3 regions of the Bacillus marinisedimentorum genome follow, and region 3 is predicted to be linked to each of the others. Evidence: riboswitches for the same ligand, from Rfam matches in the RefSeq annotation. Region 3 holds a riboswitch; each other region holds the start of a gene.

Region 1 (10,371 bases), on a different contig from region 3:
TATCCGCCTTCCCGCTGAAGTGCAGCTGGTTCCCTTGTGGTTTATATAAGTCCCGCGGTTTCGGCTCCAGTTTTTATAGAAATTAACGCCTATAGTCAGCATAGCCCTAATAAAATGAGATTGAAGGTGGATGCGATGTCGCTCAATGATACATTCAAGGCGCTGTCCGATCCGACCCGGCGTAAGATTCTCGATCTGTTGAATGAACAGGATCTGACAGCAGGAGAGATCGCCGAACAGTTCAACATGACGAAACCGAGCATTTCCCATCATTTGAACATTCTGCGGCGCGCCGATCTGGTACAGGACGAACGACAGGGACAGCATATATATTACTCGCTTAACACGACCGTTTTTCAGGAAGTGATGAAATGGATGTGGGGCTTCACATCCGCCGAGAGAGGTGAAAAAGATGAAGATTAAACTTGACTGGTATTTACTTACCATTATAGCAGTTGGGGTGTTGATCAGTGTTTTCAGTTATCCGTATTTGCCTGATGAGATTCCGACCCACTGGGGGGTCGACAATCAGCCTGATGATTATTCATCGAAGCTGACGGGCGTACTGATCATGCCTGGTGTTTCGATTTTGCTCTATGCACTGTTTTTCGCCTTGCCGCACATCGATCCGCAGCGGGATAATTATAAAAAATTCAAGGGCAGCTATGATCTTATCATTCGGGCAACCATTACATTCATGCTGCTGCTCCATATCGCAACGATCGCGTACAGTCTCGGCTATCCGATCAACATCGGCTTGGTCGTCCCGATCGCCGTAGGCCTGCTGTTCACACTGATCGGAAACTATATGCCAAGGTTTAAACATAACTACTTCATCGGTGTCCGCACGCCATGGACGCTTGCAAACAGTGATGTGTGGCAAAAGACGCACCGCCTTTCGGCAAAGCTGTTTTTTGCCGGCGGGATATTGATGATGCTGTCGGCTTTCCTGCCGGAACCATGGCAGTTCATCACCTTTATAACAGTCGCAATTGCCGTATCGCTCGGCAGCATGGTCGCTTCGTATGTGTTTTACCGTAAAATAGGGAAACCGCAAATGTAAAAGGAGAGCCTTCGACAGGGCTCTCCTTTTCTATTGATCAAAAGTCAAACAGCGAATCACCGTTTGCATCATCTTCATCAAGCTTCGTTTCATTCAGTTTTGTAATTTGACCGGGCTGCTGGCCGTTGTTTTGAATGACGGCAGGCTGTCCGCCCTGATCCGAATGCTCTGCCGGAGGGTAAGCCTGCTGGATCTGCGCCGGCATTCGCTGCTCCCCCGTCCCCTCTTCGGTGCCGTCAAGGACAAGTTCGCTCAGCGTTTTGACCGTCCGCATCCGCTCTTTCACTTTCGCAGAACTTCCGCCCGCTTTTGCTTCACGGCGGGCCGCTTCTGTTTCCTGCTGTATTTTATCCAGTAACCGGTCAATCGGGATATTCATTGGTTCGGACCTCCTTCTTCTCCCTTCATCTTACTATGTTTTTTCCTGTTATCCAAACAACCGGCCGCGGGCTGCTTGATCCCCTGAAATGGCGAAATACGCCGGAAATGTTTTACAATATTGTTATTACCTTGACCTGCATAAAGGTTCTTAAATATCTTAATGTTAATAAAAGCACAGCCAAAAGCGGCTTTTTTCACTGACACAGGGCGCAGCAGCTCTTACCAGATGGTCCTGCTATACAGCGTGCATTTCGCCCGTCCCCCGCATGCAGCGGGCCCGGCCTTCTTGCCTTCCCAGCGGGTTTGCGTCCCTTTGTCTGAAATTCAACACAATGAAATGCAAACTCAGTCTTTATTAAAAGGCTCTGTTAAATGTTAGTGTTGATTTCCGTTGCAGGTACTCGCTTTCCGCGGGGTCGCACCTGTCCCGCTAGTCCCGCAGAAGTCTCGCACCTTCCACTCCAATCAACTAGTGAGAAAATCAACATTGAGCTTTAACAAAGCCTATTAAAAAGGAGTCCGACACATGAAGACATTGATCAATAAAAGCAAAGTTCTCATTTTTGACCTTGATGGGACGTTATATGAAGATACCGACCATTTCGATTATTATGCACGCCAGCTGATGAAGGAATTGCCTGAACATCAACAGGAAGCATTTATGAATGAATATTCCAGCATGAAAAACGATAATCATATCGTATCGATCGGAAAAGGGTACGACATGAAACGCGATGCAGTGCTGACGGTCGATCCGATGACGTTGGATGTCATTGAAGCCCATAGCTGGAAAGGGGCGGTTTGGCCGGGCAACAAGGTAAGGGAAACGTATAATGGACCCGTTACATTCGATTTCAAAAACATTATCGCCATTGGGGACGGCTGGTGGCTGCCGTTTGTAACTGCAGCCCACTTCGGGATTGCCGACAAAACACTTGAGTGCTATAACCGGACGAAAGAGTACATGGTGACAGACCAATTCCATCTGTCCAGAACCCCCGGATTAAAAGAAGGCCTTATAAAGCTGAAGCAATCAAAGGAGCTTGTCCTCATGACCAACAGTGACGCTGATGATGTCGAACGCCTGTTAAAAGAACTTGGATTGCAGGGAATCTTCGACTATAAATATTGCTCCTCACGGAAGCCGCTGGCAACAATGTCCCTCTTCCGCAACATTCTTGGCCGTTTCGGGGTTCACGCCCATGAAACATGTTCAATCGGAGACAATTTCATTAACGAGGTGGCCCCTGCCCTGAAAATGGGAATGAATGCGGTCTATATTCATCCGCATCGTCATGAAGCAGGCCATGAGAACCTGGCTGTGGTCCATACACTTTCCAATGCGTTTGAAGTTTGACATGAAGGAGAGGGATCAAATGTGAAGCCTCTTTCTCCAGGAATTCTTTATCTGAGGAGAAGCAGGCTTATTTCTCCTTCGCCGCATCTTCAAACAGCTGCATTTCATCCTTGTTTCCGAAGATGATCAGCAAGTCTCCCTCAGAAAGCTGCTCGGAAGCCAGCGGATTGCTGATCAGCCGGTCTCCCCTTTTGATTGCCGCGATTGTTACACCGAATGCCTCCCTGATTTTTGCCGACTGGATCGTTTTGCCCTGCAGCATGGAGTGCCTTCCGATTACAACTTCCTCGATACTGAACGATTCATTCGGTTCCTCCAGGACCGTATCGACATATTCAACACTGATCGGCTTGATGATGGACATCGCCATACGGCGTCCGCCAATGTTGGAAGGATTAATGACTTTATCTGCCCCTGCCCGTTTCAGCTTTGCTTCTGATTCCAGCTTCTCTGCCCTTGCGACCACCTGAATGTTCGGATTGATTCCTTTTGCGGTCAGTGAGATGAACACATTATCTGCATCATCCGGAAGTGCGGCAACAAGTCCGGCAGCCCGTTCAATTCCTGCTGCAATCAGCGTTTCATCTTCAGTTGCATCCCCCTCTATAAAAAGGACATCATTTGGCATTTCTTCGAGACTGCGGCCGTCTTTATCAATAATGACGGAACTTACCGCTTCATTCCCAAGCTGGGCGGCAACCTGTTCACCGACCCTGCCGTAACCGCAAATAATAATATGGTTTTTCTGTTTCCCGATTACCCTCTCCATCCGCTTCCTCCTTACTGTATCCGAAAATATACCTTCAATCATAATGACCACAAGCGAACCGAGTGTATAGGTCACAAGCCCGATACTCACCGGTATGATTAGCATTGTAAATATCTTCCCGGCGGCGGTCATCGGTATGATGTCGCCATACCCGACGGTCAGTACAGTGATCATCGTCATCCAGAGCGCATCAAAAAGGGACACATCCTCCAGAAGGGAGTAGCCGGCCGTTCCGAATAAGACTAAAAACGCCACACCTGCAATACCATATAACAATGACTTTAACGCATCCATTGCAAACTCCCCCGATTTTTTGTCTAGTCTTTCCCCTTCATCCATTCTACTATGACAAAATGTTTACAATCGTGAACAAGGTAAGAAATATCAAAGATTATTAATCGAAAATCAGCAATAATTTTTTCTTTTATTATATAATAGAAACAGCTTATAAAAGGAAAAGGAGGGACTGGTGTAAACCTTTGCAGAAGCTGACGTGTCAAATTTTCGGACCAAAAAATGACCTTCAGAAAAAGGTAAACCTGTTTGAAAAAACAGGGGCGCAAAGGTTCAGGTCTAAAGGGCGCAATTGCCCCATGGCAGCTGGCCTGCCTGAAAGCGGAACGGAGAATGGGTCATGGCACACATATTTGTGCTAAATGATGAAAAACAGTCTTTTGACCATGAATGGGCAGATTTGATGCGCAAGGCTAAAGAAATGGGTTTTACAGCAGATGAGATTAGAAACTTCCTTTTACACAACGGTCCGCATTCCGACAGCCCCCAGGAGCCGCTCCATTATGTAAGCAAAGGAGCTGTTCCAGGCGGGCAACCAGAAGAAGCTCTCCAGTAGTACTTTCCTTCAGCCTTACCCTTATTGGGGCCAAAGGCTGTTTTTTCTTTCACCCAGGCTTTTACTCACTTTATCGCTTGTTTGGGTATATATTCCTGATTTTATCTTTCCTTTCTTGTGGATTAACGAAATTGTCGAATTTTATATCCTGAAAAGAAAATACACATTCTTCATCTGATTATAGCTTTATTGTAATAAAATCTTTTGCATACCTCCTCGTTTTTCCAAAACTACCCCTATATCGCCGTTACACCCAGCGAATAACTTAAGTTACAATTGTCGTAAAAGTTCGATAACTTTAGCAAAATTAGACAGACTTCTTACTTGTTTCGATTTATCATTACTTGTATAGCTTCCCCGGGTGGAAAATTCAACCTCCAGAACAAGGGCTAACCTGGCCGAAAGGCAGGGGCGCAAAATCACAGGTCTAAGGGAATGATCATTCTATGACAGCTGGATTGCCTGGAAGGGAACATGGAGGGTAAAACAATGGGAACGAACACACGGCTTGATCAGGAATGGGTGGAACTGTTGATTGAGGCAAAGGAAGGAGGTTTAACGAAAGAGGACATAAGCAGCTTTCTGAATGATCCGCAGCATTATCTCCTGCAAATGAAGCACGAAAAGTCCTATATAAAAAATACATAATCCGTTCTATTTACAGAACATCCCCGTTATTGCTATACTGTTAACATAACGAAAAGAGAGCTAAATGAGGGATGGCCATGATCGGAGAACGTGTTAAACGGTATCGGAAAGAAAGAGGACTTTCACTGACTGAGTTAGCAGACCGGGCAGGCGTAGCAAAATCCTACCTGAGTTCAATCGAGCGCAACATTCAATCTAACCCTTCCATACAATTTCTTGAAAAAATCTCATCTGTACTTGGCATAAATGTTGAGACCCTGCTGTTGGATGAAGCGAACAAGGAAGACGCTGAGGAAAATCTCGATCCTGAGTGGGCACAGCTTGTCCAGGAAGCCATGGAATCCGGAGTAAGCAAGGAACAATTCCGCGAGTTCCTGGAATTCAATAAATGGCGGGTCCAGAACACGAAAAAAGATTAAATGCACAATTTGAGCTGCTGCCGATTCCGGCGGCAGCTTTTTCATATGTTAGCCGGCAGCATGCCCTTAACCCCTTTTTCTTTTCAGTGAAGGTGGTCATCTGCCGGTACATTGGTTTCCCAGGCTGTTTTTACCGCCAGTTCCTTCAGCATATTGCGGAATTCCATTTCATATAACGGTTTTCCTTCCATCTGGAAGTGGAATATGTATTTGTTGAGGTATCCGCGATATTGTTTTTTATGGCGGACTGATCCCAAAAGCGACCATTGCTCCTCCCCGGCTGGAAACTCCAGTATCAGCCTGATCCGGTCGGAAACAGGGAAGTTCAGGTGGCTGATGAATTCCAGCCCGTCTGTCATTAACAGTGTGATCAGCACTGTTCCTTTGTTTGTTTTCATATGCTTTTCATCTACCGCCGAAACGGCAATTTTACCTTTGATCGGCTGCTCCAGAAGATGAGTGATGTACATCTTTTTTTCCGTTCCGTTTTCCATTCCATTCTCCATTCCGTCCGCTCCCCTTCGTTCTTTTTAAAGAACTATCACTTTCATTATAAGGTACAAGAAGAAGATGTTAAAACATTATAATGAACATTATTATTCTCTATTAAGAACAAAAAGCTTGTTATTCTCCTTTTTTCTGAGTTTTTCTCCCTGTTTCGAACTTTTTCATTTGTCCATCCCGCCACTGGAGGCTAATGTAGATGGTGAAGGATGTAAAGGAAGGGATTCCGATCATGAAGTTAAGTATTCTCGACCAATCACCGGTAACAGAAGGAAAAACTGCCGCAGATGCACTGATGGCAACACTCAAACTTGCTGAAGCCGCCGACCGGTTAGGCTACACCCGTTACTGGGTGGCGGAGCACCACCAGCTCTATAATCTCGCTTCCCCCTCACCGGAAATTATGATATCAAAAATCGCTGACAGGACAAGCAGCATCCGTGTCGGCTCAGGCGCTGTGCTGCTGCCGCATTACAGCCCGTATAAGGTTGCCGAAACATTCCACATGCTCTCCGTCCTCCATCCTGGCCGGATTGACCTCGGAGTCGGGCGTGCACCAGGCGGTCCCCCGCATGCAACAATGGCGCTCAGCGGCAACTACCTTGAAAATGTCCGCCGTTTTCCTGAAGATATGTGTGATCTTGCCGGATGGCTCTCAAATTCTCTTCCCGGCGATCATGAGCTCAAAGAAGCGGAGGCTCATCCGCTGCCAGGCATTCCTCCTGAGTTATGGCTGCTTGGAACGAGTGAGAAAAGCGCGAAGCTTGCTGCCGAAATCGGCGTTCCGCTTGCATTCGGCCATTTTATGAGCAATTCAGACGGACCTGCAGCAGTGCACCAGTATCGCACAGACTTCCAGCCTTCCCATTTTTCCAGTGAGCCGGAAGTGATCATCGCCATTTCCGCCATATGTGCCGAATCCGATGAAGAAGCGGCCAGGCTTGCACGTAATGCTGCTGCGAGAAGTGTCATAAAAGAAGAACAGGATCTCGGTCGTAAAGTGCCTTTTATAACGAATCCTGTTGAAGACTTGTATAAACACCTCACACCTGAACAGCAGGAAACCGCTGATATGAAAATGGAAAAAGATGTGATTGGCAGCCCCTCCGTAATCAAACAGAAGCTGACGGGGTTAGCAGCACAGTATCAGGCTGAGGAACTGATGATTGTAACCATCACCCCTGATTATGAATCGAGAGTGCGGTCGTATGAGCTGCTGGCAGACGTGTTTTTAAGGGAAGGAGGAAGTTGAAATGGATAGAGAAAATCTCGAAAAGGAAATCATTGACCGATACAAGCAGGATGAACAGATGATGATTCTCGTTTTTGCCCAGTGGTGTGTCAACAACGATCTTGATCCCCTGGCATTATACAGGCAGGCCTACCCGCAGCAAGCGGATAATCCTGCCCTTTTAAAAACGCTGGAGCTCATCGTGCCGAAAGAGGAAGCCGGGGAAATCGGCGGGCAGACCGTGTTGAATATGCTGTCTTCCTACGGAAATGACGACCTTGCGATGATTGTCGCAGAGGAAATGGAAAAGCTGAAAAAGTAAAAAAATGCAGACAGCAGCTGATGTAAGTAGTTCCGATACTGTGGAGAAAATCTAAATAACATGTGAAATGACATGCAAAAACACACTAGTTTAGCACCATAATTAACAGTAAATATAGCAAACAAAAGACGCTTGGATTTTTATTTTCCAAGCGTCCTTTTTATATTCTTTTATTCAACTATTGCTCCCGTTTGTTGAATAAGGCCCAACTTCAGTTTGCTTTCACATACATTTTTGCAATGTGATGGTACTGTTGATTTCCGCTGCAGGGAGTTCGCTTTCCGCGGGGCGGGCGCTGAGCCTCCTCGCTGCGCTGCGGGGTCTCATCTGTCCCGCTACTCCCGCTGGAGTCTCACCCCCTTCCGCTCCAATCAACTGGTGAATGAGCAACGTTTCCAAGCCCACATCGTAATAAATTGAAATACTTAAAAAAAGAATCAGCGCTGGAATGAAGATAACGCGACATGGTTGGCAGTATCAACATTCCTGCATATCGTTTGTTTCGCTTTACTGAAATTGCCTGTTACACCATCAAATGCAACGAATGGTTGGAAAGCAACCGTTTCATAGCGGATATCGTATACCGACCCTCCTTGCCTTCCGTAGGACCAGAGTATACGGGATATAATTTTTTTATGTCAAACAGATAAGACGAAAACTCGAAAACAAGCATATGAGGAATTTAAAACTGCGAAATATGAATTGCAAGAATGGGGTTCAATGAATGAGTATGCAACTAAGTCTTTAAGGAAATTAGCATTTCATAAACTTGAAAAGTTGTTCCGAACCCACCAATTTCACGAAACTAAAACAGCAGGAACAAGCGTATATAATGTTCACACAGATAACCCGATAGAACATCCGCTTGGGACACCAGAAAGAGGATTTCGTCAAGTGGATTGCACAACGGAATGGGATGATTTTTTGAAGGTTATTAGGAAATTTATGTTAATGTATAAATAATAATTGTTCATATAGAAAAGGAGGCTAGCAATGAATAAAAAAATATGGATTATTTTAATTCCGCTTATTCTAGTAGTGGCGTATGTTGGATTTTATTATCAAACACATATATCAATTTGGGGATTTTCTCTTTCTAAAAATGATATAAATCAGGTCATTGTTAGTAGCGAAAATGAAGAGGAATTTTCTCAATATCTAATCACTAATCAAAAGGAAGTTTTGGAGATAGCAAAGTTGTTTTCTAAGTCGGAAAAATATTCAGAAATTAAACAAAATAACTTTCCACCTGATGAAAGACCTGAAAAATACACTAAAATTCTGCTACAAACACAGGATAATACTACTTATGGTGGTAGTCTGTGGATTATAGGAACAAAGTATGTGCAGGATAGTAGTGGTTACTATTGGAAGATTGATTATGAAAAATTAAGCAGATTATTAAACGAAGCAATCCCATCTGCTAAGAGATTACATTAAAATTCAAATGCTAAAGAGCTTGGGTAATTACCCAAGCTCTTCTTTGTGCTAATTGGTGTGTTAAATATAAAGTAATTTCCTTAAAGAAATACCTGTTATTTAACCATTTTTTAGTGTTTTGCACTCACCGCCCGCCCCGCGGCAAAGAAGACACTGTGAGTGCGACCGAAGGGAAGCAGGAACAGATGTCGCCCTTGTGCCCTTGGGTGAAAGCGAGCCCCTGCAGCGGAAATCAACTTCCCGTTCTAAAGCTCACTTTATGGAGAACTTAAGTCATTCCTTCTTCCACAATCCTTTTTCATTAACATCAGAACAATCTTAATATTGCAATTAGTGTAGCAAATGTTATTTGTAGTGTGGTTTCGTACGATTTTTTGCACGTCAAAAAACGGTAATCATTGTTATAAAAAACAAGAAAAGATCAAATGATATGAAATTTGGTCTGATAATCAGTATGTTGTTTCATTGCTCGAAAACCGAAGCCATTAACGGTCTGCTTTTTTATTAAAGCATCACAATCGCCAGCCGGATAAGCAGGATAAGCAGGAGGCTGTACATAAGCCAGGTGACAAGGTTCAGCCTGTTTTTTATTTCACGGATCGTTTTGCGCCTTGGCAAGTCTTTGCCGTCAGAGTGACTATAGACGCTTAACACAATTCCGACTGCCGCCATATTGGCCAGCAGGGAGCTCCCGCCATAGCTGATGAAAGGCAGCGGTATACCGGTGATCGGCAGCAGTCCAATCGTCATGCCGATATTTTCAAAGACATGAAACGTAATCATGCCGATAATGCCTGTGATGATATAACGGTTCACTGGATGGACGGACGTGAATGCGATATTGATCATGCGGGCAATCAGGACAAAGTAAAGCAGCAAGAGCACTGCTGCTCCTATAAAGCCGAATTCACCGCTGATGATCGTAAAAATGAAGTCGGAATGCGCCTCGGGCAAGTGCGTCTCCGTCGCCAGGTATCCAGCTCCCGACAGCTTGCCGTCTCCGATGACCGACAATGACTGGACAAGCTGGAATCCGCTCGTCTCGGCATGTTGAAAAGGTTCAAGCCAGCCGGACAAACGGGCCAGCTGGTACTTTTTCAACACCAGTTCAAGTACGGAAGGAAACTGAAAGAATAAAAGGAAGAACAGCCCCAGCCCTCCCAAAATGACAAGGAGGATCGAGCCGATAACTTTCAGATTGATTCCTGAAATGATCAGCATGACAAACAAGATGGAAAGATAGACAAGCACTGTACCGATATCCGGCTGTTCCAGTACGAGTACGGACGGAATTGCCCAGACAAGAATCATTTTCAGGAAAAGCCTGCCGCCTGTCTTATCTTCTTCATCTTTACCTTTCTGTTTATGTGAATGGATGACAGAGGCA
Region 2 (10,371 bases), on a different contig from region 3:
TTGCAGCAAATAAAGTGAATTTTGACCGCACTCTGTATCACCTACTCTATTAATCTAATTCCATAAGCACCGCTGTCACGGACTGATCCATCAATAAAACCCGTTCCTGTCCGTTTGATGAACATCCCTGTGATCGCCGTATCGAGCAAATCCATCGGCTCGGTAATGAAGAAGTACGCAAAACCTGTGACTTCCACCTGTTTCATCTGGTTTGATTCCTGGTTGTACGGCTTGTATACAGGAATGAGAAGGACCCTTGAACAATCCCTGTCAATTGGATCGCCTTCATTATAAGGACATTGGTTAACAAGCTCCTGAATGACCGTCCTTGTTTTGCCGGCAATGTTGCCGGTTTCGGTTTCAAGGATGTCACCAGCCTTGATTTCCTCGTCATATCCACTGCGCAAATTCTCTTCATACGTTTTCGCACCAGGGCCTCCGAGTGCAAGGATGCCGAACACGCCTGTATCCACTTCGGTCTCATCCACTTTCAATTTATATGTCCTGCCGAACTCGAGCGGGATGGAGTCATCAATACCAAGCGGAGCTGCGCCTGCAGCCCGTGCCATCGGCCCGATCCCGGCGGCTGACTCCGCATCGACAGGAGCAGACTCGATACCGAAAATTTTCGCAAACAGAAGCGGCACATCTTTTTGCAGATTGACCCGGACGGATTGTCCCTTCACGACTCTCACAGCCTGGAGGCTCGGGTCCTCATCATGGGCCGCCAGCACATCGTGTACAATCGCCGTCACTTCCGCCTCCTCACCCGTCAGCTCCTGCGCCCCCGAAAGGGCTGCGGCATTGGCCGTTTTCTGCAGATGGCTCTTCGTGTAAAACAGCATACCGCCATCGAGCACAAGCCCAGCCATTGCAAGCATGGCCATCATTCCGATTGCGGCAAGCACCATGACATTGCCGCGTTCATCACCTGACAATTTTTTCAGCTTCACATTCAACAGCGCCACCTCATTCTATCCGAATTGTCGAATCGGCCGAGATCGGGATATTTCCAGAAAGAATCGTGGACAAGACCGGTGTTACGAGATCGACGGAGTAATCGAAATGGACCGTGATATACTCGCCTGAACGCCTGCCGTTATCTGCAGTGACGCTGATAGTCAATTGTGTGTTTTCCCCCTGGAAATAGTCCCTTGCAAACGTTTCCATTTCAACCTCCGTCTGCCCGAGCCCGCCGAGCCTCACCGTTTCCTGGGCCGCCAGCTGCATATGGATGCTGTAATAAAACACGCGCCCGAAATCAAAAATGCCGGCCATGATAAACAGCATCACCGGAATGAGAAGGGCAGTTTCAACCAGCGCCTGGCCCCGTTCATCCTTTTTCACAGCATCATCCCCTCTTTCCACAGCAGGCTGATGACCGCACCCGCCGCGATGGCGACACCATACGGATACGTGCCGCTCAGATTGCTTTTATCCAGAAGCAGCGGCATGTTCACGCCGGACTTCCTGGCGGTGAAAAAATAAAGTATTGCCGACAGCCTGCGGAACGCCCCGCGCCGAAACAGCATGATGAACAGCGCCATGACACCGCCGGCAAGCGCCATGTAAATGCTCGTATTGGCAACAAATACCGGGCCTTTGACCGCGCCGATTACCGCCAGCAGCTTCACGTCCCCCGCCCCCATGCCGCCCATGAAATACGGGATCAGCAAAATCGCAAACCCGAGTCCGAAGCCGGCAAGTGAATCAAGGAAGCCCGCTGCACCATCCGTAACTGAACTGATCAAAAAGGCGGCGCCAAGAGCTGGAAACAGCACCGCATTATAAATTTTCCGGCTCCGGATATCGGTCACAACACAGACTGCCAGGATCACAATCAGCAACAATGTCGCCATCTCCTGTGCCTCCTTTCCTTATTTCAAAAAAAGCCCTGCGCTTCCTGTGCGCAAGGCTTTCTTATCCAGGCTGTAATTATGGTGTAGTGGAAGAACCTGAATTGGCATTTGTAAGTGCAGTTTTGGCATTTTCGAACAGAGTGGTAATTTCCCCTCTCATCGCAACCAATATCCCTACAACTGCAATCGCAATAATACCTAGAACCAGACCATACTCCGTCATACCCTGTCCTTCTTCTTCAAAAAGAAGGCCTTTCATCTTGTTCATCATAAGTCGTTTCCTCCCCTTCTTATTCTCGTCAAAATCATTCCCGGATTGATTCCTGTTCTTTCGATCGTTCCTGCAGGCAGCTCGATGGCTGAGGCTGCCTCACTGTACACTTTGCTCACTCTTTTTGGTTGCATGTTTTCGAGTACAGCCACCACTTCAAAATGGCTGTCAACAAAAACAACATCGATGGCGTAATTCATGAAAAACGTGTGGATCGAACGGCAGGGTTGAATATGAAGTGCAGAACCGGCTGGAAACGCCCGTGTGAACATCAAACCTTTCAATCTGGAAAAAAATGAGTGTGCATTCGTTATCCGTTCAGCAACGACAATTCCGTTCGCCGTATTCAGCAGCTTCATGTCCGGGATCACCTCCAGCAAAAAAAATTAACCCCGCCTTTACCGAAAGCGGGGTTAGATGAAAATCCATCAATATGCATAACGACCCCCCTATTAAATCTTTCGGTAACTGGCTGGCATAGTGCAAATGCACCTTAGCCCCTGTAGCTTTGCGTCACTGGTTTTCACCAGTTTTGCCTTTATCGAGATTCAGCGAGAGATGTCGTTGAATCCGATATGTTTCTTTGACTCCATCATAAAGTACGACATACTTTTTAACCATCAAGCCTTTTCCTTATCTTTTCCTGTCATTTTATTGTGAATTTAGAATCAGTTTTTGTTGGCCTGAGTAAGTTTTTTGTGCATTTTGTACCTCTTAGAAAAAGTCTGTAAAATAAGCATTTTTCCACTGAAAAAATACATTGATTTATCCGATATATATAAAGTGTCTTTTTTCATTTTCCCTACCCTAATAGATCAGCATTTTCCTCTTTCGGACATTGAATCAGACTGAAAACCTGCTTTAATCGGGCAATCTTCTCCGAGAAAAGTCCTATTCGTAGACTACCTTGATTTTATGTCCGTATATTTTCAATTAAGATTGATCTTTTATTTCGGATAGTTATATTCACCCCCATTTATCCCACTTAATTTCCTATTAAGAGCTAAGACATAACTTCCCGGAGAAGAATGGCGCAACTTTCAAGCAGCCTGCATGAAAGTTGCGGGTTCAGTTATCGGATAGCAATCTATTTCAAGGCAGGATAGTGGAAGAAGAAAAATGACATTCCTGAAGTTTGTCCTTTCCTTTCCGTTGCAGGCATTCGCTTTCCGCGGGGCGTCCGGCAAGCCTCCTCGCTGCGCTGCGGGGTCTTTCCTGTTCGCTAGTCCCGCAGGACATTGAATAAGCTTCCTTGAATCCTCACCGCACGAAGAAATCGCTCTTTATTTTCGAGGAGTCTCATGCCTTCCACTCCAATCCGCTTAGTTGCCAGGCCAAACATTCCAATCCCATTTTAATGAACGTTTTGATCAAGCATCTATCAATCGATCATATCGTACCAACCAAGCGATAGACGATAAAAATGCCTCAAGTCAGAGGAGTTTAGATCATTATAATTATTTCCCCTCTACACTGGTACCTACGGGAGGCAAGAAGAATCGGTATACGATATACGCTATGAAACGGTTGCTTTCCAACCATTCGTTGCCCTTGATGGTGTAACAGGCGATTTCAGTAAAGCGAAACAAACGATATGCAGGAATGTTGATACTGCCAACCATGTCGCGTTATCTTCATTCCAGCGCTGTTTCTCTTTTTAAGTATTTCAATTTATTACGATGTGGCTTGGAAACGTTGCTCATTCACCAGTTGATTGGAGCGGAAGGGGGTGAGACTCCAGCGGGAGTAGCGGGACAGCTGAGACCCCGCAGCGTAAGCGAGGAAGCTCAGCGCCCGCCCCGCGGCAAAGAAGACACTGTGAGTGCGACCGGAGGGAAGCAGGAACAGATGTCGCCCTTGTGCCCTTGGGTGAAAGCGGACCCCCTGCAGCGGAAATCAACAGGTACCATCACATTGCAAAAATGTATGTGAAAGCAAACTGAAGTTGGACCTTATTCAACAAACGGGGGCTTTAATTGAATAAAAGAATATAAAAAGGACGCTTGGAAAATAAAAATCCAAGCGTCTTTTGTTTGCTATTTATACTGTTAATTATGGTGCTGAAAGTAGTGTGTTTTTGCATGTCATTTCACATGTTAATTTAGATTTTCTCCACAGTATCGGAACTACTTAGTGAGAAACCTGGACGTTTTTATCGGCTATTTTCCCTTTGTGATTTCTAACTGAATCCAGAAGCTAAATAGCTGGTGAATGATTATGCGATGCAGCGTCTTCTCTCTCAGAGCTGAACCAGCTAGCAAGAAAGAAGGCTGTTATTTACAATCAAACTCTATGAAGGTTAGGACAGTCCAATAGAAGATAGATTATAATATATAACGGTCGATTTTTTGGACCAATTCTACAATTTCCGGTTTGCTTACCTGGTCCTCTGCGCCCACCCGTTCACCTTTATGCCGCAGTTCATTGGTGATCAGCGATGAAAAAATGATGACAGGCAGCTTTTGCAGGCTGCTGTTTTCTTTAATGCGGCGGGTGAGGTGGTGGCCGTCCATTCTCGGCATTTCGATATCGGTGATGACAAGCTGAATCTCGTCTGCCGGGTCAATGCCTGACGCAGCCAGGCTTTCAAGATGGTCGAGTGCCGCTTTCCCGTCTTCAAACAGCTGCTGCCTAATGTACCCCGCTTCCTCAAGGGTTTCAGACAGCATTTTCCGTAAGAAAGCTGAATCTTCAGCAACAAGAACTGTCTTTTCAGAACGCTGCCTTTCTCCGAGAATCTGCAGCTTTTCTTTCTTGATGCCGGATGCCGGGTGGATGTCGGTTATCATTTTTTCATAATCTAGCATGAGGATCATCTCTTCTCCTCTTTTGATTACACCTGTCACACTGGCATTGATGCCCTGATATAGGTCGGAAGGCCGTTCGATTTGCTCCCATGATATCCGGTGGATCTGGGTAACGTTCCGGACTCTGAAAACGACCTTCGTATTGTTGAATTCACTGATGATGAACTTATCGTTTTCCGGCTGATTTGCAGGCGGGAAGCCGAGAACCTTTGTCATATCAATCACAGGAAGCACGTCTCCCCGCAGCTGGATGATGCCCTGAATATGTTCATGTGTATGCGGAATTTTTGTGATCGGAGCAGGGACTATGATTTCCCTCACTTTGATGACATTTATGCCGAAACGGCTGCCTCCTACATTAAATTCCACAATTTCAAGTTCATTCGTTCCGCTTTCAAGCAAGATGCCATTGTTTGTCCGTTCCATATGTAAGATTCCCTTCTTTCTGGCTCAATGCGTGTAACCATTAAAAAACACGCCGGTTTGCCCTTTTCCTTCTATATATCGTCAGAAAGAGCCGGTTATTTAAGGGGATGAGGAAATCCTTTTTACCCCCGCGGCTTTTTTTTCAGGCTTCTTGCGAATTTAATCAAGTCCTTTCGTTTGAGTGCTGCAGGCACCAGCATGATGAGCAGCATAACTGCACCCAGCGCCAGCGATGCCTCCCATTCACCGGAAACAAAGCTGTTTCCAAACACGTTCAATGCAAGTGTACCCGGAATGGAACCGACAACAGTCGCGAGTACAAAAGGTCGCAGCCTGACGCTTGACATGCCAGCCACAATGCTCAGCAAATCGAAATTTATTACCGGTATCAAACGAAGAATCAATATGAACGTGAAGCCGTTTTTCTCAAGCAATTCTTTTGCTTCACTTGAACTTTCTTCCATCCGGGAGAGAAAAAATGTCCTCCCCGCTTTCTCTGCGGCCAGGAATGCGGCTGTCCCCCCGGCTGCAGCTGCGGAAAGCGACAGAATTGTCCCCCATACTGCACCGAATGCAAGTCCGCTTGCAAGGGTAACGAGCGAATATGGAATAAAAATGAACGGGCGGACGGCACCAAAACCAAGTAAAACGAGCGGGGACAGTGAACCGAAAGAAAGAATCCATTCCCTGATTGATTGGGGACTGATCCCCTTTACATATTGCTGATTCACTAATCCGGCCAAAAAAATGGCAGCTGCCGCCAGCATCAATTTGCCGATTGTCCGCCTCGACATAGCATTCCCTCCTTCCCGGTGAATAAATTCTGACCCGGATTCTTCATTAAGGATTTCACCGCTAAACGGCACATTCCTTTTCTGCCGGTCTGAACGATTATTTGAACAGATGTTTCAACACAAGTTTCTCCCATATTTTCCAGGGCAACCTTTCTTTGGCAGCAAGAAATGCCCTGATTCCCTTGCCGACAGGATACCGAAATGCCGGGTTCCGCTTCTCTGCAACCATCGCAATGAGTTCCGCAACTTCACGCGGATCCCCGTAGCCGCCTTCTGCCTCTTTAAGGTAAGCTTCCATTTGCTGCATCTGATTATGGTAATCAGCTATCGTTCCGGTCCGTGACCCCATTTTTCTGCCTGATTTCCAAATATTCGTGCGGTAAGAACCCGGTTCCACAATGACAACATCAATGGAGAAGGGTTTCAATTCCAGGCGCAGACTCTCACTGTATCCTTCCACTGCAAATTTCGAAGCGACATATGCAGATAACCCCGGGAACCCCGCCCTGCCGCTAATACTTCCGATATTGATGATTTTACCGGACCGGTTTTCCCGCATCAGCGGGAGCACAGTGTTGGTTACTGCCATCATTCCGAATACATTCACCGAAAACTGTTCTTCATATTCGGACAGGTCAAGTTCTTCAGCAAATCCGCCCATTGCAAACCCTGCGTTATTCACGAGCACATCCAGCCGTCTCAGTTTCAAAAGTTCCTCTTCCATGTTTTTGATTGAGTCATTATCTGTCACATCGAGCATTAGAATCTTAATTTGGTCTGAAAGACCGCTCTGTTTAAAATGCTGTTCCGCCTGCTTCGCCTTGTCGGGATTACGCATGGCTGCCAGCACATGATAGCCTTTCGCTGCAAGTTCTTCAGCGGATAGCAGCCCAAATCCGCTCGAAGCTCCGGTAACAAGAGCTGTTTTTTCCATCAGTTTCCCCCTTCTTCACATCTGAATCCAGTCTGAAATACTGAAGGGCCTGGCGCATAAAGTGGGCATCACCTGTGGCGGCCTATCTCTCGGGGAGGTCACCGCATAATTGCTGGCGCCTGTATGGGGATACTTTTTTTATGCTTTCCTCTTATCTCCGTGCCAACAAAATAGTATAAAGAACATGATAACAGAATAGAAAAAAATGGTTTCTCTGCTATAATCAAAGTAAGGATGCAATTCAACTTTTGTTAATTTTACCTTATATTCCGCCTGAACGTGTACTTTTTCGAAAAGTTATAGTTATTGAAACTTTGAAGGAGTTGGTGCCATAAATACAGAATGTTATGTTTTGATATTCTTTTAGCTCTTTTAGGAGGGGGTTAGCATGGGGATACCAATGCGAAAACAACATATCAATGAAGAAAAATACGAAAAAGAAGCCGGACGGAATCTGGTAACGCTGGGAGCGCCAATTATCCTGGCATTATTGCTGTTCACAATCAGCATCATCCACCAGATCAATTTAGAAACAGCACTGCCTTCTGAAGGATGGAGCCGCTCCGTTTCGCTTAATGCATTTGCGGCTGACAGTGAAATGTTCATCGCTGAAGGGAAAGAAAATCATGTGGTATACATACCTGGAGAAAATGGGCTTGAAAAGCTGACAATCTCCCCGGATCTCACTGTTAATAAAGAAAAAACGGACATCAAAACAGAGTCTGATTTCTGGGCCGGCGGCGACACAATCGTTTATATTAATGATGATGGCAACGTTGTAAAAAAGAGCGGAGAAGAGGAAACAGTGCTTGTAAAAAATGCAGACGGCCTTGCTGCCAACGAAAACAGTGCTGTGATCTGGAATGAAGCAGGAATTTTTCAAGCTTCTTCGCCTGAATGGTCATTTCAAAAAGCCGGGGAAGCAAAAGGGCCGATTAAATGGGTTATACCCGACAGCACATCACTTGCATTCACGGCCGTCATCGAGGAAGGCCAGTCACTTGAAGCCCATTACTTTCCTGTACAGGGTGCATCCAGTTTGATCACGACACTGCAGACAGGCGCAATGGAACGTGTTACCGCAATGGACATTCTATATGAAGAAGACAAGATGCATGTCGTATACACTATTTCAAGCAGCAAACAGGGGTCACGGTCAAGCCGTCTATACTACGGAGAAGGAACGCCTGGTGAATCGCTTGACAGACAGGATATCAGCAATTTATATATCACCTATGAAAACAGCAGCGAGCGGATTATGAATCCAGAGTATCCATCAATCAGCCTTGACGGCGGAAAACCGACAATTCTCTTCTCAACACGGGCTACCATTTCGCCTAAAGAAGAAGCGCTCAGCATCATCAAAGCTGTTCCTGAAAATAATGGCTGGAGCGGAAAACGGGTCAGCACAACGGACAAACTGTCGGTAAAAGCCGAAATGGCTGATGACCAAACGATTATCTGGTTCGATAACGAGCTCGACGGCACTTACACCATGATGGCAGCCAGCAGCAAGCCGGAGGTTGTGGAAGCGACGAAGAAAGTGACAGGTGCAGATTTGGCAGCCGGTTTTTATAATGCAATCTGGTCACTTGCAACAGGACTTATCATCATATTCAATATCTTTATATGGGTCATCCCGGCCGCAGTCTTTTTTGTGGTCATGTCCATTTTTGATATCCGTAAAATCGAGATGAAGACGCCATGGGTGCTTTATACGATGATCGGTCTCTATGCGGCAGCCCAGTTCTTTTTGTTCGCTATCGCCTTCAAAGGCGGATTTTACACACTTGCACCTGATTATCTGACCTTCGGCGGCAGCCGGTACATCCTCCCTGTTCTTATAAATCTCGCCGCATTCGGTATCTGGAGGGCAGGACGTGACTGGGATTGGCCGATTTTAAAAGACAATTTCTATTTCATTTCCATTAATACCATCATTATGTTTTTCCTGATTGGGCCATATTTGTTATAACGGGCAAGGAATATATAGATGAATCTATTTTGAGGCAACATACAAATAGGATACGAATCAGCAGACCAAATCTCATATGTTTTGGTCTCTTCTTTTTCCCCTTTGATCAACGGTTACTGGATTTAAAGAGATGAATTCGTATACGAATTCACAACCCAAATAACATAATGACAACAGCCATTGTCAACGTGCTAATTACAAAGTTGAGCGGGACACTATTTCATAGTTAAAACCGACTAAGTAAAAGGGAAAGTGTAATTTTATGTGATTCATAACATAAGAGAATGTGAAGGATTGTTCTTAAACTCCCTCAGTTAAATACAGTTTTCTCACCAGTGCTCGCTAATTCACAGGATTTCAGCCCCCTGCGAACTTCACTTGCTAACGGAGCAGGATTGTGGAAGAAGGAAATCACCTGTCCTGAATCTTTCCCGATCCTTTTCGCTGCAGGCATTCGCATTCCGCGGCGCATCCGGGAAGCCCCCTCGCTGCCGCTGCGGGGTATTCCCTGGTCGCTACTCCTGCAGGAGTCTCATGCCTTCCGCTCCAATCCACTTAGTTTAACATCATGTTTGGGAAAAGAAACACTGAACAGCCAGATCAGGTAAGCATCGCCCTTTCCTTAGGCTTATTTTTTAGGACATTTAATGAAAATTGATATAAACCATCTTTGGCCGAAATCAATTCCCCGTTTTAAAACGCAATAAATGTATGCTAACAGGTTATAAACAAGATTTATTCAATTAAACCAGCTTTAGTTAAGAAAGAACAATATAAAAACAGAACGAGGCTGGGACATAAGTATTTCAGCTAATGATAAACCCGAACGATTAGGTAAGATTTCAATGAATCTTTCTCCTGACCGTTCGGGTTTTTATTTACTCTCTTCAATAAATCTTTTGATGTTGCATACTATTTTTAAACACCAGTGGAATGGAGCGGAGGACACTCGACTCCAACGGGAATTAGAGGAAAGGCTGAGACCCCGCAGGCGCAACCGAGAAGGCCTCAGCTTCCTCCCCGTGGAAAGCGAGTGTCTGCAGCGCAATGGGACGAACTTATTTTTTCAGCTTACCTGATGATTCGTAAATAGTATTATGTTGAATATATATAGTTCGTCTCTAAACATGACTTAATTAGTTATGTCCCAATCCCGTTTTCGGATTTTTTTAGTCCGGTTTTAATCAGCCGAACTTTTAGCTGACTGGCAAAGGAATCCCTCCCTTTCCGTGAGCTGCCTGGCGAGTGTCCCTCACAAACTAAAACATCTTATAAAAGAAATAACTGGCAAGAAATCGTAAGAAT
Region 3 (10,371 bases):
TGGAAGAAGGGGTCTATCCTTATTCGTTCCTCGTGACGAAAGCCGGGCTGACAGAAGAGCGGACAGACCCAGCCAATCACTGGAACGGCAGGTCAACGGTTGTATACAAGTGTCCTGAAGTGAAAATCAATGCCGGGGTCTATCCTCAAAAGGTGACGTACCGTGAAAATGTGGTGTTGGAAGTTGATACCTATGTATCCGATCCGGCCGTATCTATAAAAGGTATTTATGCGGATCTGTCTGAAATCGGCGGGAGCAGAAGGCAGCAATTCGACCCTGAGCTGAACCGGCAGGCAATCGCAGTGAAACAGTCTATTCCGGCAGGCATCAAAACGCTTCCTGTGACGGTTGTTGATGAATTCGGGAATGAACATACCGGTGAGGCATCAATTGAAGTGGCAGCGGATGCCGTAACCGATTCTGCCGACTTTGACTGGGATGAAGCCCGCATCTATTTCATGCTGACCGACCGTTTTTATAACGGTGATCCGGACAATGATGATCCGTATGGTGAACAGTATGATAAACTTCATCCGGAAACGTATCATGGCGGGGACTTCCGGGGGATTATCGATAAATTGGACTATCTTAGCGATCTCGGCATCAATACGATCTGGATTACGCCGATTGTTGAAAATATCCACTGGAACGTGCGTCATGGCCACGGCGGTTATCAGTATGGCTATCATGGTTACTGGGCACAGGATTTCACTAAAATTGATAAGCATTTGGGAGATCTTGACACTTTTAAGGAACTGCTTGAAAAAGCGCATGACCTCGGTATCAAAATCATGGTTGATGTTGTACTCAATCATGCCGGCTATGGGCTGAAAGAGGACGACAGGGACGATGGCATCCCGAATTTCCCGGCGGATGCTGACCGTGAACGTTTCGATGGCATGTTCCGCGCCGGAGGCACCGATACTGTGAAAGGCGAATTGGCAGGAATGCCTGATTTCATGACCGAAAACGCCGAGATCCGGGACAAGCTGATTGAATGGCAGGCTGACTGGCTCGAACGGTCAAAGACAGACCGCGGTGACACGATTGACTACTTCCGGGTCGATACCGTGCGCCATGTTGAAGATACGACGTGGAAGGCGTTCAAAGCACGTCTGACTGAGGTGAAGCCTGATTTTAAGCTGATCGGTGAATATTTCGGCGGCAGTGTCGATGAAGACGGCGGTTTCCTGAACAGCGGGGAAATGGATTCGATCCTCGATTTTGAATTCAAGCACCAGGCCGATCAATTCATTTACGGGAATATCGATGAGACGGAACAGTATCTTGAATCCCGAAACGGCAAGCTGAACAACACATCACAGCTCGGGCAGTTTTTGAGCAGCCATGATGAAGACGGGTTCCTCGTTTGCCGGGCGGATTGGGATGAAGGGAAAATGAAGTTGGCTGCCGCCCTCCAGATTACCGCAAAAGGCCAGCCGGTCATCTATTACGGTGAGGAAATCGGCCAATCCGGCAAAAATGCCGGCAATATGGATGCTGGAGAATACAGCGAAAACCGTTATGATTTCGACTGGAGCAGGGTCGGGAATGAGATGCACAGCCATTACCGGAAAATGCTGAACATCCGCAAGGCCCACTCCCTCATTTTTTCCAAAGGTACGAGGGCAAAAGTGGCGGGCGGCAGTGAAGAAGGCTTCCTCGTTTTCAAACGCTGTTACCGCGGAGAAGAGGTGCTGGTCGGTTTGAATCTATCTGAGGAAAGCCGGGTTGCGGAAGTGCCGGTTCCTGGTGAACAGGGTGAGGCTTTTGCAGATCTATACGGCGGTAAGGAGTATACCACTGATGAAGGTTCTGTTGTGAAAGTTGAGCTGCCTGGCCGGGGAAACGGCGGGACGGTTGTGCTGGTGAAAACATGATAGAGGGAAACCCCGGACAGAGTTAAGCCGGGGTTTTGTTTTATCTATAGATGAAACAAATCTACACTTGATACGTACCAGTAAAGAGGTGCTTTTATAACTGGAAGGGATAAAAAACATGACTAAAAAACTCTTACTGTTGTTAATGTCTTTTTCACTATTGCTTAACGGCTGCAGCTCTGTTGAAAATGCGAAAGAGGATATTTTCGGGTTTAAGGGCACATATATAGGAGATGCAAATACGTTAGGGAACATGATCAGGCAGTTGCCAAGTGCCGAATATTTTGAAGGAATGGAACTGAAGACGAAGGAAAAGCCTTATGGAATGGTTTTGGCCTACAGCATTGAAGATGAACCTGTGAATGAAGCGGCCGTAAAGAAAACGGTCCTGGCCAATGCGGCATTTCTATTTGCATTGGTCAAAAATGCGGATTGGATTACGTTTGCTTTTGGAGACCAGCGGTATACGGTGACAAAAGAAGACTTGCAAAAGTGGTATGGAAAGGAGTTAGCAAGTTTTAAAAGTGCGGATGATTTGGAAAATCTCATTCAAATTTCTTTACGGGATGGAATGAAAGTGGATGAATTCTTTAATGACATGAACAAGGCGCAGGATTCACTTTAACTGGCTGGGAGTGCAAGTAAAAAGGGACCTATTAGTTAATAAGGTCCCTATTTCTTATCTAGATTTTAAACCGCCGCACAACCTCCTGAAGCTCTTCAGCCATCTGTGAGAGCGCATCTGCCGATGATGTGATTTCTTCCATGGAGGCAAGCTGCTCCTCGGTGGAAGCGGCGACTTCCTGTGACGACGCGGAATTTTCACGGGCGATCGCTGACAGCTCAGCCGCGCTAAGAGAGAGTTCCTGCACACTTGCGGCCATTTGCTGTGCGGTTGCCGATACTTCTTCGATTTGCGGTGCGATTTCCCGCATTCCTCCGACGATTCCTTTGAATTTCCCGGCGGTTTCCCCGGCGATTTCCATGCCGTTTTTGACGTTATCACTGACATCCGCCATCGTTGTGACAGATCGCTCGGTATCTTGCTGGATTGCTGCGATCAAATCGGAAATTTGTTTTGCTGATAGTTTGGACTGTTCGGCGAGTTTCCTGACTTCGTCTGCGACGACAGCAAAGCCTTTGCCGTGTTCACCGGCTCTGGCCGCTTCGATTGCAGCGTTAAGTGCCAGCAGGTTTGTCTGTTCGGAAATACCGCTTATGACCTCGCTGATCTGTCCGATTTCTTTGGAGCGTTCACTGAGCGACTTTATGCTCTCGTTTGATTCAATTACCGCCCGGTCGATTGTGTTCATCTGATCGACGGTTTGTTTTACGAATGTTTCTCCGGTTTCGGCATGTTCGGCTGTTGAGTTGGCGAACTCGAAAACTTTATGGGTGCTTTCCGCGATTTTTGTAATGCCTGCTGAAACTTCTTCGATGGCAAACGTGTTTTTTTCCACTCCGCTAGTCTGGTTCTCGGCACTTCCGGCAATTTGTTCTATGGCTGAGGCGACCTGTTCGGTTGCGCTTGTCGTTTGGTCAGCACTTGCTGACAGCTGTTCGGATGCTGATGCTACGCTTTCGGATGTTGTGGTCACTTCCGTTATCAAGGATCCCAGTTTTTGTTTCATATTCTGGTAACTTGCAGCGATGACGCCAATCTCATCTTGTGAATGGTCCCGGATATCAGCGGTGAAGTCCCCTTCTCCCGCTTGTTCAAGGACCTCAGCGATCACCGTCAGGCGCTTGCGGATTCTGCGGGCAAACCAGATGCCAATAAGGTTGGTTATAAGAATGATGACGGCCAGTGCACCAAAATACACTTTATTGAAGCTGCCGAGTGTCGCCTGGATAAACTCTTCAGATGCCCCTACGTAATAAATTCCGATGATTTCGCCGCTGCTGTTTTTGATCGGCATATAGGCTGTTTGATAGTCTTTCCCGACGACATTTGCTTCGCCAAGAAAGACTTTGCCGTTTTTAAGCACAGTCTCATTCACTTCCTGCGAAACCGTCGTGCCGACCGCGCGTTTTCCATCCTTCTGGACATTCGTGGATATTCTTGTGTCCCCCTGGAAAATCGTCACCGTATCATGTGTCAGTTCGCCGATTTCATCGACGATTTCGTAGTTTTCGTTCAGTTTGGTATCGCCTTTGAAAAGACTCCCGCCCTTTATTTCCCAATCTCCCGGATATTTTTCATCAATATATCGATAAGACAGTGCGAGGTCTGACTTTGCTTTTTCAACAGCTGAATCTTTCAGTCCGCTTTTGACCTGAGTGTTGACGATGATTGAAACACTAACGGCCGTAAGGATAATTACCGAAACGATAAGAAGGTTGATCTTATGTCCGATTTTCAATTTCTTTAAAACATTCATTGACGAGTCCCCTTTTGTGTTATTAGTTGGCACGTGCAAGCAACTGTTCGACTTCTCCCATATTCGGAAGTTTTTCGATATCGAGGATGATGACCAGTCTGTTTTCCAGCCTGGCTACACCCGTTATGTAATCTCCATTGCTTTGCAAAAGCGGAGGCGCCGGCTGGATTGCTTTTTTCTCAATATCAAGCACCTCACTGCCTGAATCGACCAGCAGTCCGACATTGCCTCCGTTTAAAATGGCGATGATAAGGCGCTGCTGGCCGTCTGAAGCAGGAGGTGACGAGACAGCCATCCGCTTCCGAAGGTCTATGACCGGCAACACCTCATCACGGAGATGGATCATGCCCATTACATCATCGCTCGCATCTGGTACAGCAGTAATTTTCATCACATGTTCTATCGACCGGACCTGACTGATGCCGACCGCAAATTCTTCGTGCCCAAGCTGGACAATGATATACTTTGATTCCTGGTTTACGTCGATCATTTTTCTCCCCCTTTTACATGAGAATTTCAAAATGAAATGGAAGGCGCCGGTTTGAAATTTGAAGTTAATACGGGTATAGCACCACTCCCCTGTCACAAACAAAAACTTTCCCCATAAAAAAACTGCCCGATACAGTTTCAGGCAGGCAAAAACAGGCTCAATTAATCTTCTTGAAAAGAAGAGCAACTGGCTGGCGTGTCTACTGTGATAGAGTTAGCCCCTGTAGCTTTGCGTCCCGGCTTTTCAGCCGGTTTGCCAAAAACAGATATGTGTCCCTGGTGTGTGAAAAGTAATATGTATATGTGAATATTGTCATGATTCCATTTTACTGCATGTGAAATGGTAAGAATAGGGTATTGGGTAAGCGTTCTCAAAAAGTTCATAAAATGTAAATTTATTCATCATGACTTTACCGCAGTACCTAAATAAAGGTTTATTGTTGTCATATTCGGCTGGTTCCCTTTATAATTATGTTTACTGAAAATTCTAAATGGGGGAGGCCTGTGGGGTGCCGATAAATATTCCAAAGTTGCTGCCAGCCCGCGAAGTGCTGGAGAAAGAGAATATTTTCATAATGGATGAAGAAAGGGCGGTCACGCAGGATATCCGTCCATTGAACATATTGATCTTGAATTTGATGCCTGAAAAGGAGAAGACGGAGGGGCAGCTGCTTCGGCTGTTGGGAAACTCGCCGCTGCAGCTTAACATTTCGTTTTTGCGCACGGTCACGCATGAGTCAAAGAATGTAAGCAAGTCGCATCTGGAACAGTTTTATATTTCATTTGATGATATTAAGCACCGGCGGTTTGACGGCTTGATCATAACAGGGGCTCCGATTGAACATTTGCCGTTTGAACAGGTGAATTACTGGCAGGAGCTCACGGAAATTATGGAATGGTCAAAGGAGCATGTCACCTCAGTCATGCATATATGCTGGGGTGCGCAAGCTGCGCTATATTATCATTATGGAATCGATAAGGTCGGGCTTCCGGGCAAGTGTTCCGGCGTGTACCAGCATCAAGTGTTGCAGGCGCCGGGCATTGAACTGCTGCGCGGATTTGACGATGAGTTTCTGGCACCGGTTTCAAGGTATACCGATATTGACCTTGATCAATTGGAGAAAAGCGGGCAAGTGAAGCTGCTTGCATCTTCACCGGATGCGGGCCCGTTCCTGATGATGTCGGAAAACGGCCGCCATGTGATGGTGACCGGGCACCTCGAGTATGACACGGGAACGCTCGCTGACGAATATGCCCGCGATACCGCGAAAGGACTCGATGTGGAAGTGCCGCGCAACTATTTTCCCGATAACGACCCGGAAAAGAGGCCGCTGAACCGCTGGCGCTCACATGCCCATCTGCTGTTTTCCAATTGGCTCAATTACTATGTTTACCAGGCGACTCCGTTTGAATGGGAGTAGACAGGTGCCTGTCACCCGTCGAAGTTTGTCGAAGAAAAAACCGGTCCGCAAATAGTTTGCGGACCGGTTTTTGTATTTGTTAAGGAAATTATAAAATGTAAGCGTTGAGGATAAAAAGCCAGAAGAGAACCGTCCAGCTCCAGGCGCCAGCGGCTATCGTCATAAGCGGAGATCCCCTCCGGGAGGAAAGAGCACCTCCCTGCGGGAACCCCCGCTTATGCGTACGCCGCTATGCGGGCGCCTTGCGCATTTGTTCTTGGAAGGTCAGGCGGCGGCTTTTTTCTCCGACTCGTCAACGACAGCTGCTCCGACAATATCGCCCATGACGTTGGAGGCTGTGCCGGCCATGCCGATGATGACATCGACGCCTGCGACGAGCGCTACGATTTCAAGCGGCAGGTTGAACAGGGATAGCACAGCCGATAACGTAACGAGGCCTGCTGCCGGTATGCCGGCTGTTCCGACTGACAGCAGCGTTCCAGTCAGAACGATGATGAACAGGTCGGCTAGAGCGAGCTGAATGCCTGTGACGTTGGCGGCAAAGACGATCGACACACCCATTCTGAGCGCCCCTCCGTCCGAGTTGAACACGGCACCGAGCGGGAGACTGAAGTTGGCCGTCCGCTCTGAGATGCCAGCCCGTTTGGCGGCTTCAATCGCCACTGGAAGGGAGGCAATGCTGCTTGATGTAAAGAACGCCGTCGTATAGGCATCTTTTGTTTTGCTGTAAAACTGCTTCAGCGAAATTTTGGAGCTTTTTAAAAACAGGCTGTAGACGAGAATCCAGAGCAGCACAATGCCAAGATAGAAGACACCCGTAAACCGGAGAAGCGAATTGAAAGTGTCCCAGCCCTGCCCGGCGAATGAAGTGGCAGTGATCGCCAGGATACCGACAGGCGCATAAAGCAAAATCCCTTTTAAAACGAGGAAGAACATTTCATTGGCGGCCTGGAAAACCCTCTGCAGCAAATCCCCGTATTCGTTCATCGCCTCATCACCAGAAAAACGCATTTGTGAGATGGAAAAACCGATGATAACAGCAAGAAACAGGATCGCCATCAAATTTCCGGATGAGAATGCGGTAAACAGATTGTCAGGAATCATATTCAGCAGGACACCTGCAAATGAAGGCGATTCGGGCTTATCAACGGATGCATCAGGCAGCGTCAGCGACTCGCCCGGATTGAATAGGAGGGCGAGACCGAGGCCAATGAATACCGCAGCGGCCGTTGTCGAGATATAGTAAAGGACCAGTTTCCCGCCCATCCTGCCGAGCTGGAGCGGGTTCATCTGATTGACCGCAAGCACAACGGTCAGAAAAACGACGGGAACGGCTATCAGATTCAACAGTTTGATCAAAACCGTCCCGAGCGGCTCAAGAAAACTGACGGACGGCCCGAACAGAGCACCGGCAGCAAGCCCGAGGATAAAACCTGCCGTCATTTTTATAAGCAGTGACGTTTCTTTATACTTCGTCCATAAATTCACCATTTTCACCATCGCTTTATTAGTAATATGTGGTTAGTATACCATAGACCGTTACAGGTGCCTGTCACTTGTCGAATTCAATGCCGACATAAATCGACAAGTGACAGGCACCGCGACCTTAATTCCCCGCATACCTGGAGTAATACGACTTTGCCTCAGTGACATCTTCCACCCCCTGGACGAGGACACGGCCGTCTTTGAAAAAGATCATGGTGATGCGGTCATCGGGGGAAAAACGGACGAGGAATGGTGTTGTCTCCGTTTTCCCTGCTTTGTCAAGGCGCCGGGCTGTTTTTTCAAGATTTACATTCAATTTTGTGCGCGGATTGATTTGGACAGTGTCCCTGCCGCAGAGGGCAGTATAGTTTTCTTGGCTGCTTTCTGATTGATCGAGAAACTCATAGTGATGATGGACACACGCCGGGCAATCAGGGTTACGGCCCTGTGAGATATCCATCTGGAAAAAGGAATTATGCCAGATCTCGAATTTTTCAAGATTGGGGCTCGGCCTGGCTCCGGTCAAGAGTTTCAGCGCTTCGACAGCTTCAAAAGACCCGATGATATCCGTGATCGGCGAGATGACGCCAATCGTATCGCATGTTTCCCCAAGGCCAGACGGCAGATCGGGAAACAGGCAGCGGTAGCAGGGGGTTTCTTCCGGCACGATGACGGCAAACATGCCCCGCGAACTGACGGCACCGCCATAAATCCAGGGTGTATTGAACTTTATGGCGGCATCATTGATTAAATAACGCGTCATAAAATTATCTGTGCCATCGACTATGACATCAAACCCTTTGAGCAATTCTTCCGCGTTATCTGGATTCAAATCCGCAAGCACCGGATCGACAGAGACAGTTGAATTGATCCTGGCCAATTTTTTCTCGGCCGCAATTACCTTGGGGAGGCGGTCAGCTGCATCGTCTTCATCAAACAGAGTCTGCCGCTGCAGGTTTGATTTTTCCACAAAATCACGGTCTATTATTCTTACAAAACCGACACCCGCACGGACAAGGTGGTTGGCGATGACTGTCCCCAGGGCACCCATTCCCACGACTGCCGCCCGGCTTTTCATCAATTTCTGCTGGCCTTCTTCGCCGATCGGCTGGAAAAGAATTTGCCGGGAGTACCGTTCCATTTCCGAGTTCATTTTTTATCCCTGCTTTCCTGAAACATTTACTTAAATTATAAAGCATAGATTAAGATAGGCTGAATAAAAAAAGGAGAAAATTACTATTCATAAAAAGGGATTTTAGCAGATAAGTCGAAATTATAAGATAGTTGTGCCGTGTTATTTTGACGGAGAAAAGAATGAAAGAGGTGTGTAGGATCAATGAATCTCGGCGGGTTTAAAAACAAAGAAGTGCTTGTGGATTTGACGAGCGGTGACATTGGCTACAGGGAGATCAATGAAGAGGATGCCAAAAAGTATATTGGCGGACGCGGTCTTGGCGTAAAATATGTTTTTGACAATGGCCCTGATGTGGAACCGCTGTCAGACGAAAATATTTTATGTGTCATGACCGGGCCGGTTTCTGGATCAAGAACATCAATGAGCGGCCGGCTTGCGGTTGTTACAAAATCACCGCTTACCGGGACAGTGACCGATTCCCATATGGGGGGCTGGACAGCGGCAAGGCTTAAGTGGGCTGGCATTGATAATATTATTTTCAAAGGCAAAAGTGACAGGCCGGTTTACCTTTATATCGAAAATGGCAGAGCGGAGCTGCATGAAGCGGCCGACCTGTGGGGCAAGAGCACAAGGGAAACTGTCAAAGCGATGAAGGATGAATATGGCGAAGAGGATTTGAGCGTCATGACCATCGGCCAGGCCGGTGAGCATCTTGTCCGCTATGCCTGTTTCATGAACGAACATGACCGTTCGGCAGGACGCGGCGGTACGGCAGCCGTTGCCGGATATAAAAACCTGAAGGCGATTGTCATCAAAGGGTCGCAGAAAGGCAATATGCCTGAGCCGAAACTGAAGGATGAATACAAAGAAGCGAATAAAAAAGCTGTCAAAGCGATCATGGAAGGCGGGCTGACCGCGCCGAACAAAGGCGGCCTGTCAGTATACGGTACAAACGTGCTCACGAACATCATCAACGAAGTCGGCGCGCTGCCTACAAGAAATTCGCAGCTTACCCACTGGGATGAAGCTGAAAAGCACAGCGGTGAATATGTCAATGAGCATCTTCTGGTGGCTAATAATACATGCCATGCATGCCCGGTTGCATGTAAGATTGAAGTCGAGGTCAAGGATGGCAAGTATAAAACCCGTGTTGAAAGCTTCGAATTCGAATCCTCCTGGGCGCTCGGTACGAACAGCGGATTGAGCAATTCGGAAGCGATCGCCTACCTGATTGACCGCTGCAACGAGTACGGAATTGATACAATCGAACTCGGCAACGCGTTCTCCGCCACGATGGAAGCGCATGAAAAAGGCCTTGTCGACGAAAAGCTTGACTGGGGCGATGCCGATAAAATGATTGAAATGACAAGACAAGTCGCTTACCGTGAAGGATTCGGCGATGTACTGGCAGAAGGTCCTGCCCGCGCAACAGCAAGCTGGGGAGCGCCTGAACTGTCCATGTCTGTAAAAGGCCAATCCATCCCGGCTTATGACCCGCGCGGCATCCAGGGAATCGGCCTTGGCTATGCGACAAGTAACCGCGGTGCCTGCCACCTGCGCGGCTACACAGTTGCGAGTGA

The links. A riboswitch is a leader RNA that binds a small molecule or an ion and turns the genes downstream of it on or off. The one in region 3 is predicted to bind cyclic di-GMP.
Region 1: another riboswitch for cyclic di-GMP. It lies ahead of A4U59_RS04850 (anti-repressor SinI family protein); the one in region 3 lies ahead of A4U59_RS08125 (chemotaxis protein CheW).
Region 2: another riboswitch for cyclic di-GMP. It lies ahead of A4U59_RS06395 (DUF192 domain-containing protein); the one in region 3 lies ahead of A4U59_RS08125 (chemotaxis protein CheW).

The regions. Positions count from the first base shown of each region.
Region 1 covers NZ_LWBL02000016.1:25,352-35,722, reverse strand. The annotation lists gene A4U59_RS04880 (autorepressor SdpR family transcription factor) at 136-423, shown strand; gene A4U59_RS04875 (SdpI family protein) at 413-1,063, shown strand; gene A4U59_RS04870 (YwdI family protein) at 1,101-1,442, opposite strand; gene A4U59_RS04860 (HAD family hydrolase) at 1,971-2,801, shown strand; gene A4U59_RS04855 (potassium channel family protein) at 2,869-3,864, opposite strand; cyclic di-GMP riboswitch class I at 4,093-4,183, shown strand; gene A4U59_RS04850 (anti-repressor SinI family protein) at 4,205-4,420, shown strand; cyclic di-GMP riboswitch class I at 4,798-4,886, shown strand; gene A4U59_RS20790 (anti-repressor SinI family protein) at 4,910-5,068, shown strand; gene A4U59_RS04845 (helix-turn-helix domain-containing protein) at 5,146-5,487, shown strand; gene A4U59_RS04840 (hypothetical protein) at 5,571-5,993, opposite strand; gene A4U59_RS04835 (LLM class flavin-dependent oxidoreductase) at 6,191-7,243, shown strand; gene A4U59_RS04830 (hypothetical protein) at 7,245-7,544, shown strand; gene A4U59_RS21670 (hypothetical protein) at 8,247-8,507, shown strand; gene A4U59_RS04820 (hypothetical protein) at 8,538-8,984, shown strand; gene A4U59_RS04815 (FtsW/RodA/SpoVE family cell cycle protein) at 9,489-10,371, opposite strand, start outside.
Region 2 covers NZ_LWBL02000021.1:6,742-17,112, forward strand. The annotation lists gene cpaB (Flp pilus assembly protein CpaB) at 1-31, opposite strand, end outside; gene A4U59_RS06375 (pilus assembly protein TadG-related protein) at 42-953, opposite strand; gene A4U59_RS06380 (TadE/TadG family type IV pilus assembly protein) at 970-1,347, opposite strand; gene A4U59_RS06385 (A24 family peptidase) at 1,344-1,859, opposite strand; gene A4U59_RS06390 (Flp family type IVb pilin) at 1,936-2,130, opposite strand; gene A4U59_RS06395 (DUF192 domain-containing protein) at 2,127-2,489, opposite strand; cyclic di-GMP riboswitch class I at 2,591-2,677, opposite strand; gene A4U59_RS06405 (chemotaxis protein) at 4,455-5,363, opposite strand; gene A4U59_RS06410 (TVP38/TMEM64 family protein) at 5,486-6,157, opposite strand; gene A4U59_RS06415 (SDR family oxidoreductase) at 6,255-7,091, opposite strand; gene A4U59_RS06420 (hypothetical protein) at 7,480-9,066, shown strand.
Region 3 covers NZ_LWBL02000026.1:113,190-123,560, forward strand. The annotation lists gene A4U59_RS08110 (alpha-amylase family glycosyl hydrolase) at 1-1,880, shown strand, start outside; gene A4U59_RS08115 (DUF4825 domain-containing protein) at 1,999-2,505, shown strand; gene A4U59_RS08120 (methyl-accepting chemotaxis protein) at 2,564-4,261, opposite strand; gene A4U59_RS08125 (chemotaxis protein CheW) at 4,284-4,751, opposite strand; cyclic di-GMP riboswitch class I at 4,930-5,018, opposite strand; gene metA (homoserine O-acetyltransferase MetA) at 5,260-6,171, shown strand; gene A4U59_RS08135 (dicarboxylate/amino acid:cation symporter) at 6,436-7,662, opposite strand; gene A4U59_RS08140 (ThiF family adenylyltransferase) at 7,778-8,809, opposite strand; gene A4U59_RS08145 (aldehyde ferredoxin oxidoreductase family protein) at 8,993-10,371, shown strand, end outside.